3 regions of the Lysinibacillus sp. Y5S-8 genome follow, and region 1 is predicted to be linked to each of the others. Evidence: riboswitches for the same ligand, from Rfam matches in the RefSeq annotation. Region 1 holds a riboswitch; each other region holds the start of a gene.
What was found. A riboswitch is a leader RNA that binds a small molecule or an ion and turns the genes downstream of it on or off. The one in region 1 is predicted to bind cobalamin.
Positions count from the first base shown of each region.

Region 1 (4,401 bases):
AAACAAAACATCCATGTCGATTCATACATGCTGTCACTTCCTACTCACTCCTATGATAAAGAGAGAGCTGTCTTTGCAAGACATACTCTCTCTTTTATTTTTATTACTCTTTATCCATTTGTGCATAGGGAATATCATATTCAGATGCACGTGGAGCAAAATCCTTCATATACGGTTGATAAATTACATTATTTGTTTCGTAAGAGATAGGATAGAAAAGTGCTTGATCATGGAATATGGATAAAATATCCGTGTAAAGCTGCACTCGTTCCTCTTCATCTGTTCCCACTAATAATTGATGGATTTTCGTATCGATGTCTGTGGCGTTAGGTAAGCCTAATTTTGCCTCATAAACACCACTAGCATTTGGCGTAGCTGACTCATTTGCAAAGCTATGTGGATCGGTTGGTGGTCCGTTTGTACGCCAGAAATTAATATCCACCTGATCATCCATTAATTTTTGAAGACCGACCATCACATCTGCACCTTCTAAGTTCAACTGTACCCCTATTTTTGCTAGTTCACCTTGCATTAATTCCGCCATTGGCTTTTGGATTGCATCTGTTGCGATGTAGATTAAATCTAATGATAATGGTTGCCCGTTTTTCGAACGAATTTTTTCGCCCTTCTGTAACGTCCACCCTGCCTCATCTAGTAGTTGCTGCGCTTTTTCAGGATTATATAAGATTGGTGCTAACTCTATATTGGCATAAGGAATGGCATCCCAAAATAATGTGTTAGCCACTTTTTCTGTACCATGTGTAATACTGTCAACCATTTGTTCCTTATTGATAGCATATTGAATGGCCTGACGAACCTTTAATTCGGCTAACGGACCCGACTGAGTATTGAAGAGTAACGCTTTCGTAGACAAAGGCTCAGAGGTAGCGGTTTTGTATTTACTGCTATCTTTTAAATACGTATAGTTATCTAAACTAATGATGCCACGACCATAAATTAAATCTAATTCCTCGTTTTCAAATGCTAATGAAATCGATTCTGAATCTGGGATAATTTTAACTTTAATTTGTTCTACGAGAGGCTTTTCTCCCCAATAGTTTTCGTTGCGACTAAATAAAGCATATTCATCTTTTTTGTACTCGGTTAATACCCATGGACCTGTTCCAATAGGTGCCTTGATCGAATCTTGTGTCGCATCTCCGGCTGGGAATCCATTATCCCCTAAAAAACGGAATGGTCTTACAAAGGCAAGCTCGTTTAAGACAGGATAATAAGGTTCATCTAATTGCAAGCGAATTGTAAAATCATCCACTTTCACAACCTCTTTCATATGGTTGACCATACCCATCCAAGAATGCATGTCCCGATCCGCTAATACTGCATTGAAATTACGAATCACATTATCTGCATTAAACGCAGTTCCGTCTGAATACTTAACATCTTTTCTTAAATGAAAAGTATAAGTAGTTTTATCTTCTGATATGTCCCAGCTTTCAGCTAGCTTTGGGCTAACAGTTCCATCGTCGTTGTATTCCACCAAGGATTCATAGACCATCGCTTGTGCGGTCATTTGATTGGGTAAATATGTATGGGGGTTCAAAGGGCCGACATCTAATGGCCACCCAATTGTTATCATTTTTTCATTTGTTTGCTGTGTTCCTGTCTCTCCCTTTTCTTGATCTGTGCTTGTACAACCAGCAAGTACGCTGAAAGTTAACACAAGGATGAAGGGAAGTACATACTTAGTCAATCTCATTTTCTGTCTCCTATCTCTATTCGTGGTACAAATGAATCTACTTATAGATAGATGGAAAGAAGGTATCAACAATGCGTTCAAATTTTTCGAGCTAACGAGTAGAAGTTGATCTGCATTGTGCTAACACCTTTTCAAAGTTTGTGATATCCGCTAGAGGCTTTAGACACACCGACATTGCCATAGGACGTGGTGCTTTTTGACGTTCAGAGGGCATTTAAACAGCCATTGACTATTTATCTTCTTCTATAGAAAAAGAAGTCTTCTGTATGTGCCACTACCAAAACATTTGCTGAATCAAACTAAAAAAACCTTATTCTAAAAAAGAATAAGGACAGAAAAACTTACAATGAGTAAGCCTCCATCCATCTCCCTATCTTTCGTAGATCATCAATGAATCTCCTTACAAGCAGGCATTCTGGCTCATGAATCATGATTTTGCTTCACCTTCCCAAGTAATCACTCAGTGGTATTTGAAACAAAACTCCTCATTTACAGCTGCGGGACAGCATGGGATTTACACCCATTTTCCTTTTAATTGAATGAAAGTCTTTTTCACTCAAACTTGTAATGATCGCTATGAAATTCGTTATAAACATAACATGCTCGATTGTTCACGTCAATTTTATTTTCTGAATATAATAAAAATCTTAAAAGAATGAAACAACAAAAGACCAGGTCCCTTTTTTCCTGGTCTTTGTTGTATTTCGGAGAGAAGATGTAGTAGTTGTAGTAGATTTATAAAATGATGTCGTTATCTCGAGATAGATTGTTGTACTTCCTGGCGTAATGTTTTCGTTGCAGCAACCATATTAGCCAAAGCCGCAACAGTTTCAGTTTCTTTTCTTGTTTTTAAACCACAATCTGGGTTCACCCAAAATTGATGGCGATCTAACACCTGTAAACTATCTCTCATAATAGTTAGCATTTCTTCCTTGCTTGGCACACGAGGACTATGAATATCATAAACGCCTAAGCCAATGCCCTTTTGATAAGGTTGCCCTTGCAGTGATGTAATGAGCTCCCCGTGACTTCTTGATGTTTCAATGGAAATCACGTCTGCATCAAGTGCACTAATCGGTTCGATGAAATCGTTAAATTCGCAGTAGCACATATGTGTATGGATTTGTGTTTCATCTTTGACACTAGCTGTAGCCAGCTTAAAGGAATTAACAGCCCATTCTAAGTAAGCTCCCCATTCTTCTTTTCGTAGCGGTAAACCTTCTCTTAGAGCTGGCTCATCCACTTGAATAATTGAAATACCTGCGTTTTCTAGTGCCTCAACCTCTTTGCGAAGTGCTAATGCAATTTGATAAGCGACATCTTTACGTGACAGATCGTCTCGCACAAAGGACCAATTTAATATCGTCACTGGTCCTGTCAGCATACCTTTTACAAAGCGCTTTGTTAAGCTTTGAGCATAGGCTGACTCTTTTACAGTTATTGCTGACGACCACGCAACATCTCCATAAATGATCGGTGGCTTGACACAGCGCGAGCCATAGGAAACGACCCAAGCTTTTTTTGTAAAGGCAAAGCCAGTCAGCTTTTCACCAAAGTATTCAACCATGTCTGTACGCTCAAATTCACCGTGAACGAGTACATCGATATCTAGTTCCTCTTGTATCGTAATCCAGCGTTTTGTTTCCTGCTCTATAAATGCTTCGTAGGCTTCATTCGATAATTGTTTTTTACGCCAAGCATTACGATTCCTTTTCACCTCATCAGATTGTGGGAAGCTTCCGATTGTCGTTGTTGGAAATAGCGGTAACGCTAACGCTTGCTGCTGCATCTTTTGACGCTGAGCAAATTCACTATGTCGTTCAAAATCTTGCGTTGTCACAGTTTGAACTGCTTGATGGATCAACTTGTTTTGACGGATTGGATGGTTTTTTAGAGCCTCAATTGCCTTCATACTTTCAGAAAAATTATGCTGTAAGATACCCTCTGTATCTCGTCTACATTTAGTTAGCTCCGTGATTTCTACAATCTTTTCATCTGCGAAGGCTAAGGCATGCTTCAGAACAGGGTCAATCTCATTTTCAAGAGCAGTTGTGATCGGTACATGTTGTAGATTGCTGGATGGTTGAATCCATAGCTCTGATGCATTACTTAAATGCTCAATTGCCTGAATTGTAGCATTGACCTCCGCTAAGTTGGAACGCCAAATATCACGTCCATTAACAACCCCGACTGCCAATACTTTGTCCTGAGGGAAACCATATTGACGAAGTGACTCCATATTTCCTTTATAGCCATGAACAAAGTCTAGGCCAAATCCTTCTACAGGCAATGTAATCAATGTTTCATAGCCGCATAATGCTTCAAAATAAGTTTGCAGCATGATTTTCGCTTCTGGAACGGCAACGGCTAACTGGTCGTAAATCTCTTGCACAAGCTTGATGTCTGCTGGATCAAGGGTTGTGACAAGTGATGGCTCTTCTAGTTGAATCCAATTTGCACCTGCCTCCACTAATTCTTTTAATACTTGCGTATAGAGCGGTATTAGAGCTAATAAGTATTCAACCTGTGTGAATTTGCTATAGCCTTTTGTTAACTTGCAGAATGTATAGGGACCAATCAATGTTGGCTTTGCAATAATACCGTACGTTTCTTTCGCCTCTATGAAATCGGCCAACACTTTATTTTCTGTTAGTTTCAAGGCCTGTCCCTCGTATTCAGGAACA
Region 1 covers NZ_CP145889.1:2,364,556-2,368,956, reverse strand. Annotated here, with positions in the region: gene nikB (nickel ABC transporter permease) at 1-29, opposite strand, end outside; gene nikA (nickel ABC transporter substrate-binding protein) at 104-1,717, opposite strand; cobalamin riboswitch at 2,105-2,298, opposite strand; gene metE (5-methyltetrahydropteroyltriglutamate--homocysteine S-methyltransferase) at 2,469-4,401, opposite strand, start outside.

Region 2 (4,401 bases), 450 kb from region 1:
CTAAAAATTGTGCATCAATACGCGGTGTCATTTGTTCAATAAATGTACGTACCTCATCATTTCCTGCTGCTAAACGGCTCCCATGGCCGACAAATAAAATAGCTTTCATCTCTTTTCTCCTTACTAGTCGCCGCACGGAGCTGGCTCTACTTTTATTTTGGAAGACATATCTTGATACGTAAAATGCAATATCTTTTTCACACGTTTAAAATATTTAAATAAACGTTCATTTGGGTGGGCATTTGCTTTATATTCTTCAATAATATCTGTAATTAGTGGAATCAGTTGTTCAGGCTCCAACCCTTCTACAACAGGCTGTGCTGCATGGGCCGTACGACCAACTGGCTTCGCCCCAATAAAGACATCAAATTTACTTTTGCGATAGACAATACCAATATCATCAAATACAGCCCTGTAACAGGCCATACCACAGCCGTTAAAGCCGATATTTAATGTTTTCGGCAAAGACATACCACCTAATTTTTGTTGTATCTCTTCTGCATAAGGAATCGAATCGGCCTTTTCACCATAGCAAAAATCACAAGCCTTCAAGGATAGCACATCACCAATCGGCGCTAATAAAAAGCCTACTTCCTGTAGTTTCTCCGTAATACGTTCAGGGGCAGTCGTTGGGATTTTCAAATGGATTTGATGGTCTGGTGTATATTCCATCGTTCCCTCTTCCCCAACGACCTCTGCTAACGTCATCATTTGCTGAGGTGTGAAAAACTTATTCACCACTCCTGGGCTTACAGCTAATTCAAAAATTGATTCTATTTTTTGCTGTACAAGCTTCGGCGTTACTTTGACTGCACTTGTTCCTTTCACCATTGCGAGTGCCGCTGTAGCCATTTCAAGTGCTGTTTTTTTCGGCTTTGGCGTAGCGGCTACACTGGGTTTATTAAAACGCCCTGCATTAGGATCTGCTGTAAAGTCTTGTCGTGCAGTCCCTGTCTCTTGGTTCATTGCCCAAGGTTCATTTTCTTCACGTAAACGTTGATGTGGACGTAATGGTTGTTTTTCTTCACCCAATGTATATTTACGTTGATAGCCACGTGGTGTAATCATTTTATTGTCATAGAAAAATGTCGACGAATTACCAATAATGACTGTCGTCAGCATTCCAATATCATGCTCCAGCATTTCGGCTAATGTTGTCATCGTCACTTCTTGACGATCGCGGTAAGCACTTTTCACAAGTCCTACTGGTGTGTCAGGCGAACGATACTCTAAGAGAATGCGCTGTGCTTCGACAATTTGTCTTGTTCGGCGACCGCTTTTTGGGTTGTATAAAGCGATTACAAAATCCGCCATAGCGGCTGCCTCGACGCGCTTGGCAATTAAATTCCATGGTGTTAGATGGTCACTTAAACTAATCGTACAGGCATCATGCATAATCGGGGCACCAAGTAAGCTAGCACATGAATTGATAGCAGAAATACCAGGGACAATTTCTACCTCAATCCCCGTTGCTTCTGTCCAGCCTAGCTCAATCAATACCTCATACACTAATCCCGCCATACCATAGACACCCGCATCACCACTTGAAATGACTGAGACAATGCTTCCAGCCTCTGCTTGGCGAACCGCTTCCTGCGCACGGGACACCTCTTCGGTCATTCCAGTACTGACAATCGACTTCGCACTGACTAAATCTTGAATCAACTCCACGTAGGTTTTGTAGCCTATGATCATATCACTTTGTTGTAATGCCTCTACCGCCCGTGTCGTAATATGCTTAAAGTCTCCAGGTCCAAAGCCCACTACGAAAATTTTTCCTTTTTGCGCCATGTTGTTACCCCTCTTTCACCTTTTCGATCCCTTTAATGGCTGTCGTTTGTGCTGTACGCTGTAATGTACCTTCACGAAGTGTAAAGACATGTTCGTTGTATAAGGATTCATGATGTAAATCTTGTACGAGTGTTCTAGCATGCTCTGTTGATGGTACACGATACCAATTCCCTTGCGGATAGGCGATGACCACACAAGCATCCTTGCATCGTCCATTACAGCGCGTTCTTGTTGTATGTATCTCTTGATCAAGTGCTTGCTGTTGTATTTCTTCTCGAATAGCTAGGGTAATTTCCTCCCCACCTTTGTTCATGCAGCTACTACCATTACAAATAAAGAGATGTGTTTTCATCCCCTCTAAATTCCATGTTGTCATCTTCTGTCTCCCCTCATTTGCTTTCTGGAAAAAGAAAAACCTTTACTCTAATTACGGAGAGTAAAGGTTTTGTAGAAGCCAAATAAAAACGAATAAAATAAAATACAGGTACTCGCTCTCGCTTCAACTTCTCCCTCCGAAAAGTTTGCATGCACAATCAAATAAGCAGGTTTCCTGACTTAAGCTTCATTTTACTATCGCGCCTTCCCAAGTTTGCACCAGTGGCTTTGCGATTTCATCAGCTATTACAGTAGCGGGGGCTGTATTGGATTTTCACCAATTTCCCTATTATCTCGAGTTATTCGAGCACTTATCGACGTTTTATATGAAATTTATTATCTTCTTTATAGAATAGAAAACTGTCTCTATCATATCTCATTATTTTAAAATTTCAATATTTCTATAAAAATTTATGACAATTTTATCAATTTTGTGTGTAGACCGGGTATAAAAATTATAATATCTCCTTATTTATGACAATTCAGTAGTTATCAGAATTTTCTCCATTGACCTTCAATTGAAAATATTTTTAAAAAAAGTATAGCATATTTATGGAAAATCATGTTACACTTTGTCGTGAAATCTCACAACTTAATGTTTTTTCGGTGTAAAATACTTATCATTTTGCTTAAAAGGGAAGCCGGTTTGAGTCCGGCGCGGTCCCGCCACTGTATTAGGGAGCTTTATAGAACATGTCACTGTCCAACGGATGGGAAGACCTATAAAGTGTTGAACTAGAGCCAGGAGACCTGCCGAAAAATATGTGATCGTTTCAGCCTACGAGGATAGGTGTGCGGCTTAGCAGATGAGAATGTTATTTGCTTTTTTAGCTATGCACTTTTCCAACAACGGAGAAGTGCTTTTTTATTTACGCACGCTACATTCTAAAAATCTATTAGTAAGGAGGAAAGCTGTTGAAATTTTCATGGTGGAAACTTAGTTATTTTTTATTGGCCTTTTTACTCGTGCCAAAACGTGCCTTTGCTATGCATATCATGGAAGGTTTTTTACCAATCGAATGGGCTATTTTTTGGTGGGTCATCTCTATCCCATTTATTATTCTAGGATTGCGCTCCATTCGCAAAACGATTGAAGAAAACCCTGAAACCAAAATGCTTTTAGGTCTTTCAGGAGCCTTTGCTTTTGTGCTGTCGGCGTTAAAAATCCCTTCGGTTACAGGTAGTTGCTCCCACCCAACTGGTGTTGGACTTGGAACGGTTTTATTCGGACCTCTAGCTATGAGTGTCATCGGAACGATTGTTTTATTATTCCAATCTTTATTATTAGCACATGGTGGGATTACCACTTTAGGAGCGAACGCCTTCTCTATGGCGATTGTAGGCCCATTTATTGCTTACTTTGTCTTTAAAGGGGCTCAAAAAATAGGGTTGTCATTTTCACTAGCTGTTTTTTTTGCTGCGATGCTTGGTGACTTAGGTACATATGTTGTGACTTCTGTACAGTTAGCATTAGCCTTCCCTTCAGAGGTTGGCGGCTTTATGGCATCGTTTACAAAGTTCGCAGGTATTTTTGCCTTAACTCAAATTCCGTTAGCGGTGAGTGAAGGAATTTTAACGGTCATTGTGATGAATTTCTTGAAAAAGTACAATGTCAGCGAATTAAAAATGTTGCGTGTTTTCTCAACAAAGGAGGCACATTAGTAGATGAAACGAAATTTATTACTATTAGCGATTGTTGTGCTGTTAGCTATCATTCCATTGTTTATACAAAAAGGTGCAGAATTTGGTGGTGCTGATGGAGAGGCAGAAGCAGCCATTGGCGAAATCAATGCAGAATATGAACCGTGGTTTGAAAGCTTATGGGAGCCACCAAGTGGTGAAATTGAAAGCTTATTATTCGTGCTACAGGCAGCTATTGGAGCTGGTTTTATTGGCTACTTCATCGGCTATATGCGCGGCAAGCATAAAGAAGGTTAACCATTATGTTACTCATTGATAAGTATGCGTATCTTAATAAGCTAGCGTCCGTTCATCCGCTAGAAAAAATGATATTTTCAATTGGTCTACTTCTCGCAACGCTCATCATGAGAGATGAACGACTTTCACTCATTACATTTTTTGTAATGAGTGCTTTTATCATTTTAGGTGCAAAAATTCCGCTTACCTACTATGTTAAGTTATTATTGCTACCTGGATTTTTCTTACTAACAAGTCTTGTATCCATCTTGCTGTCAATCACACCAGCAACTCATGTATTACCTGCCCATCTGTGGT
Region 2 covers NZ_CP145889.1:2,814,328-2,818,728, forward strand. Annotated here, with positions in the region: gene V6670_RS13660 (sirohydrochlorin chelatase) at 1-109, opposite strand, end outside; gene cobJ (precorrin-3B C(17)-methyltransferase) at 124-1,791, opposite strand; gene V6670_RS13670 ((2Fe-2S) ferredoxin domain-containing protein) at 1,796-2,167, opposite strand; cobalamin riboswitch at 2,314-2,496, opposite strand; cobalamin riboswitch at 2,754-2,939, shown strand; gene V6670_RS13675 (energy-coupling factor ABC transporter permease) at 3,082-3,828, shown strand; gene V6670_RS13680 (energy-coupling factor ABC transporter substrate-binding protein) at 3,832-4,104, shown strand; gene cbiQ (cobalt ECF transporter T component CbiQ) at 4,110-4,401, shown strand, end outside.
Region 2: another riboswitch for cobalamin. It lies ahead of V6670_RS13670 ((2Fe-2S) ferredoxin domain-containing protein); the one in region 1 lies ahead of nikA (nickel ABC transporter substrate-binding protein).

Region 3 (4,401 bases), 1.1 Mb from region 1:
CAAGGTGCACTCTATGCAGTGAAACTAGATATGCCAATTAGCGCAGTCGTTGTAGCTGCTGTTTTAACAGGTTCAGGTGGTGGTATTGTGCGAGATTTATTAGCTAGACGGAAGCCACTAGTTCTCCGTGATGAAGTCTATGGTGTTTGGGCTGCTCTCGCAGGGCTTGTTATCGGATTTGAAGTTTTGACAGGAGACATTTTCCTTTATGTATTATTTGCAGTGATTACAGCATTACGCATTCTTTCCTATATGATGAAGTGGCGTTTGCCTTTGCGTAGGTTGAATCGGGCATAGATACTGTAATTGAATAAAAAAATGAATAAGCGCAAAGAGTTCATTAACTATTTGCGCTTATTTGTTATTCAGTAACTATTTAGCCAAAAGATTCATGGCTTCTTCTAATGTCACCATATTTTTCATCATAGAACAAGCAGCATCTAAAAGAGGAAAGGCTAGAGCAGCACCAGAGCCTTCGCCTAATCGCATGTTCATATGCAGCATTGGCTCTACACCAAGTAATGATGCGGCAATTTTAGCCCCTGGTTCCTCTGAAGCATGGGAAGGTATGATAAAGTCTTTTACTTTCGGTTCAATTTGATAAGCAATAAGCGCAGCAATAGTCGAAATAAAACCATCAATAATAACAGGTTTTCGGTGACTTGCGGCAGCCAGCATGATACCAGCCATAGCCCCAATCTCTAGCCCTCCAACTTTAGCTAGAACATCAATAATATCGTTAGGATTGGGTTGGTTGAGAGTAATTGCTTTTTCAATTACTGCTGCTTTATGAGCAATCCCTCCTTGACCAACTCCTGCACCAAACCCTGTTATTTCAATAGGGTCATAGCCAGTCAAAGCAGCTAATATGGCAGTGCTCGGCGTTGTATTACCAATGCCCATTTCACCTGTTCCAAGTAGGTTGGCTCCTTTTGTGATTTCATCTGTTGCCACATGAATCCCCACTTCAATGGATTGAATAGCCTCTTCTCTTGACATAGCAGGGCCCTGTGCCATGTTATCTGTGCCATGTTTAATTTTATGAATGATGACACCTGCATCAAGCGGAATATCTTCTTTTACCCCAACATCTACTGTTACTACCTTTGCATTGGTAATGCCCGCAATCGCACAAACGCCTGTACCTCCCTTAGGAAAATTTAATGTTTGAAAGACCGTAACATCTTGTGGATTCGTTGTTATGCCTTCCTCACAAACGCCATGATCTGCTGCACAGACAATCATCACTTTTTTGTCGACCATTGGATATAGTTGTCCTGTTATGCCTGAAAGCTGTACGGCAAGTGATTCTAGTTTACCCAAGCTACCTGGGGGCTTACAAAGCGCATCAATTCGCTTTCTAGCTTGCTCCATACTATCCATATCAGCCCCTGGGATATTTTGAATCGTGTCTTGTAATAATTGCATTATTGTTTCTCCTCTCGTTCTACATGAAGACAAAATAAAAAGTCTGTAGTTTATTGTCATGACAAATAAACTACAGACTTTTCCATCATCTATATACTTCTGAAGCAAGTAGGCAGGTCTCCTGGCTCAAGCTCAACATATCATCGTGCCTTCCCAGCGATTCGCTAGTGGCATTTACGATGACACTCCCTTATACAGTGGCGGGTCCGCTAAAGTTTTTCACTTTATTCCCTATTCTCCCTATTGGGCACCTAATGCTTTTATTAAACTATTTATAATCTACGACAGCGTATTTTTTCTGTCAATATTAGAATACTTGCCTTGTACCATTTCTTCGGTTACCTATTCTTTTTCTATTTCGCTTAGCAATGTTGAGCCTAATAATAGGACCGCTCCTATTATTTGTAGAAGCGCCATTTTTTCTCCTATAATCATCGTGGAAATTACTAATGATGTCAGTGGATCAATATAGCTAAGAATGGCTATACTTTGTCCTTTTAACTGTGACATGCCTAAAAAGAACAATAAAAATCCAACCCCTGCATGGACAATGCCTAATGTAATTAATAATAGGACTGACTCAAAACTGATTTTCATGACCTGAAATCCTGTAGTTCCAATTAGATAGAAGCCAAGGAAAAATGCTGCTAAAGAAAGTTGAATCATTGTATTTTCTGGTTCCTTTAAGCCGCATATAAATTTATTTGTCAATGTTAGCGCTGTGTAAAAGCATGCCGCGATAAGACCGTAGACAATGCCTATAAAATGCTCACTGTCCCCAGTGCCTTGACTTTGGACAATCAAATATAGTCCAATAAGGGCCACACAGACATATATTATTTTTCTGCCAACTAGCTTCTCTTTTAAAATAATTGGAGATAAACAGATAACGAGTACTGGTGCAAAATAATAACTCAATGCAGCATTGGCAATCGTTGTTGCTTTATAAGCCTGAAATAAAAAAATCCAGTTCCCACTCAAGGCGATACTAGAAAGTATTAATTTCCATTTATTTTTTATAATCTCTAATTTCGAAAAACTTTCCTTTTTATAAATAAAAATCACTACTAAAAAATGAGCACCTATTAAACTCATCCAAAAAGCGATTTCACTTGAAGATAAAGGAATATACTTGGCAAAAACACCAACTGCTCCAAAAATAATCATGGATAATACAAATGCTAATTTTCCGCTCATTACAAATTCCTACTTTCTACGTATAAAGTATTAACCTATACAGTAGAATCTATTGAAAATGAGCAAACTGTTATTGTATGCCTAAACAGTAGATTCTACTGTAAAGACATTGTTGGGGGTGCTATTGAACGAAACATACAAAATCCCTCCTTCACCTATATAATTGTAACATATTTCTGAAAATTAAAGAGTAAGTTTTATAAAGAAAGGGGTCACTAATCCCTTCATACTATTATGAGTATGTACAATGTAAGATAGGTCATAAATTTTCTTTGAGGAGGAGTTAGGATGAATGCAAGAGAATTGAGAAATGCTATTGCGGAGACTTGTGAAAATTATGATAGTCACTACGCTCAGTTAGTGAAACCAATCAATCAGTTATTAATGAATGTCAATGCTAACATAAGTAACGAAACAGCGAATATAATCATCGAAAATCTGAAGTTATATTATAGCGGGGATAAATACATGACGGAATGTCACTTCGATGAGAGTGAAAATTTCTTAAAAGATGGTCTTGAGCTTCTTCAAAATGGGGATCTTGCGAATGGTGCTTTACAAATATATGGTGCTGGTTTAAATTTTTCCAGTTATGCTTCAAAGGTTCGTGGGCAAAAAAATGTGAATCCGTATAGTAACTTTGAAAAAAATTTCAGCCTCATCATGAACACACTCCGAAAATAAGTATATAAAAAAGGTGATGTCAATGATAGAAACAGCCACTTTGAAAGGCAAGGGGTTGATTTCCGTTCCGCCAGCGTCCTTTCCAGGGGGCGTCCGATGAGCCGCTTCACTCACTGCGTTCGCTACAAGGTCTCCTCTGTGACGCTAAATCCTCTAGGAGTGACGCTGGCTCCACTCCAATCAACCATATGTAAAAGTGTCTTTTCTCTTTCATACGAGCCGTAGTGAAGACCTTTGCTAAATTTTTATAGATTGGAGTGGAAGGCTACTTGACTCCCGTGGGATAAAGAGACAGGCGAGCCCCTGCACGGAGGAAGCGGCTCGGCGCTCGCTCACAGGAAAGCAAGTAGCCTGCAACGGAAATCCATTTTCACCCTTCACAAAAATGCTATGGATGGTTTTGTTTTTCATTTTGGCATTTATTTAAATTCTAATTCTCCATCGTAAGCTAGCATGCCGCCTTCAAGATTTGTTACATCAAATCCTTGCGCTTCTAAATAAGCACATGCATTAGCAGAACGAGCACCAGCCTTACAAACAACAATATATGACTTTTCTACGTCTAATTCCTCTAAACGTTCCGGGATTGTCCCAAGGGCAATGTGCTTGGCACCAGGAATCATGCCGTGTGCTACTTCATCCTCTTCACGTACATCAATAATATATAGGTCCTCATTTGCATCTAATCGTTCTAGTAATTGTGTTGTTTCCATTGATTTCATGAACTTTTTTCCTCCAAAATTTCAAATTCCACTTACATTATAGCTTGTAACAAAAAAAACAGCCAGTGTGGTGAACACAAGCTGTTTAACAATTTTTTATCCTTCTGTCTCTAAAAACTCTATTTGTTTTGCTGGAACGAATGTAGAAATGGCGTGCTTGTAGATTAGGTGCTGCTTATTTTCAGCATCCATTAATAAAACTGTAAAATTGTCATATGATTTCACAGTCCCTTTTAACTGAAATCCATTTAACAGAAATACAGTTACAAAAACACTGTTTTTACGTAGTTGGTTCAAGAACGTATCTTGCAAGTTGATTGATTTCATCAAATAGCCTCCCCACTAACTTTCTACCTCTTCACTCCTATAG
Region 3 covers NZ_CP145889.1:1,256,625-1,261,025, reverse strand. Annotated here, with positions in the region: gene V6670_RS05865 (trimeric intracellular cation channel family protein) at 1-297, shown strand, start outside; gene cobT (nicotinate-nucleotide--dimethylbenzimidazole phosphoribosyltransferase) at 373-1,428, opposite strand; cobalamin riboswitch at 1,522-1,698, opposite strand; gene V6670_RS05855 (DMT family transporter) at 1,771-2,625, opposite strand; gene V6670_RS05850 (hypothetical protein) at 2,914-3,309, shown strand; gene V6670_RS05845 (rhodanese-like domain-containing protein) at 3,729-4,031, opposite strand; gene hfq (RNA chaperone Hfq) at 4,128-4,358, opposite strand.
Region 3: another riboswitch for cobalamin. It lies ahead of cobT (nicotinate-nucleotide--dimethylbenzimidazole phosphoribosyltransferase); the one in region 1 lies ahead of nikA (nickel ABC transporter substrate-binding protein).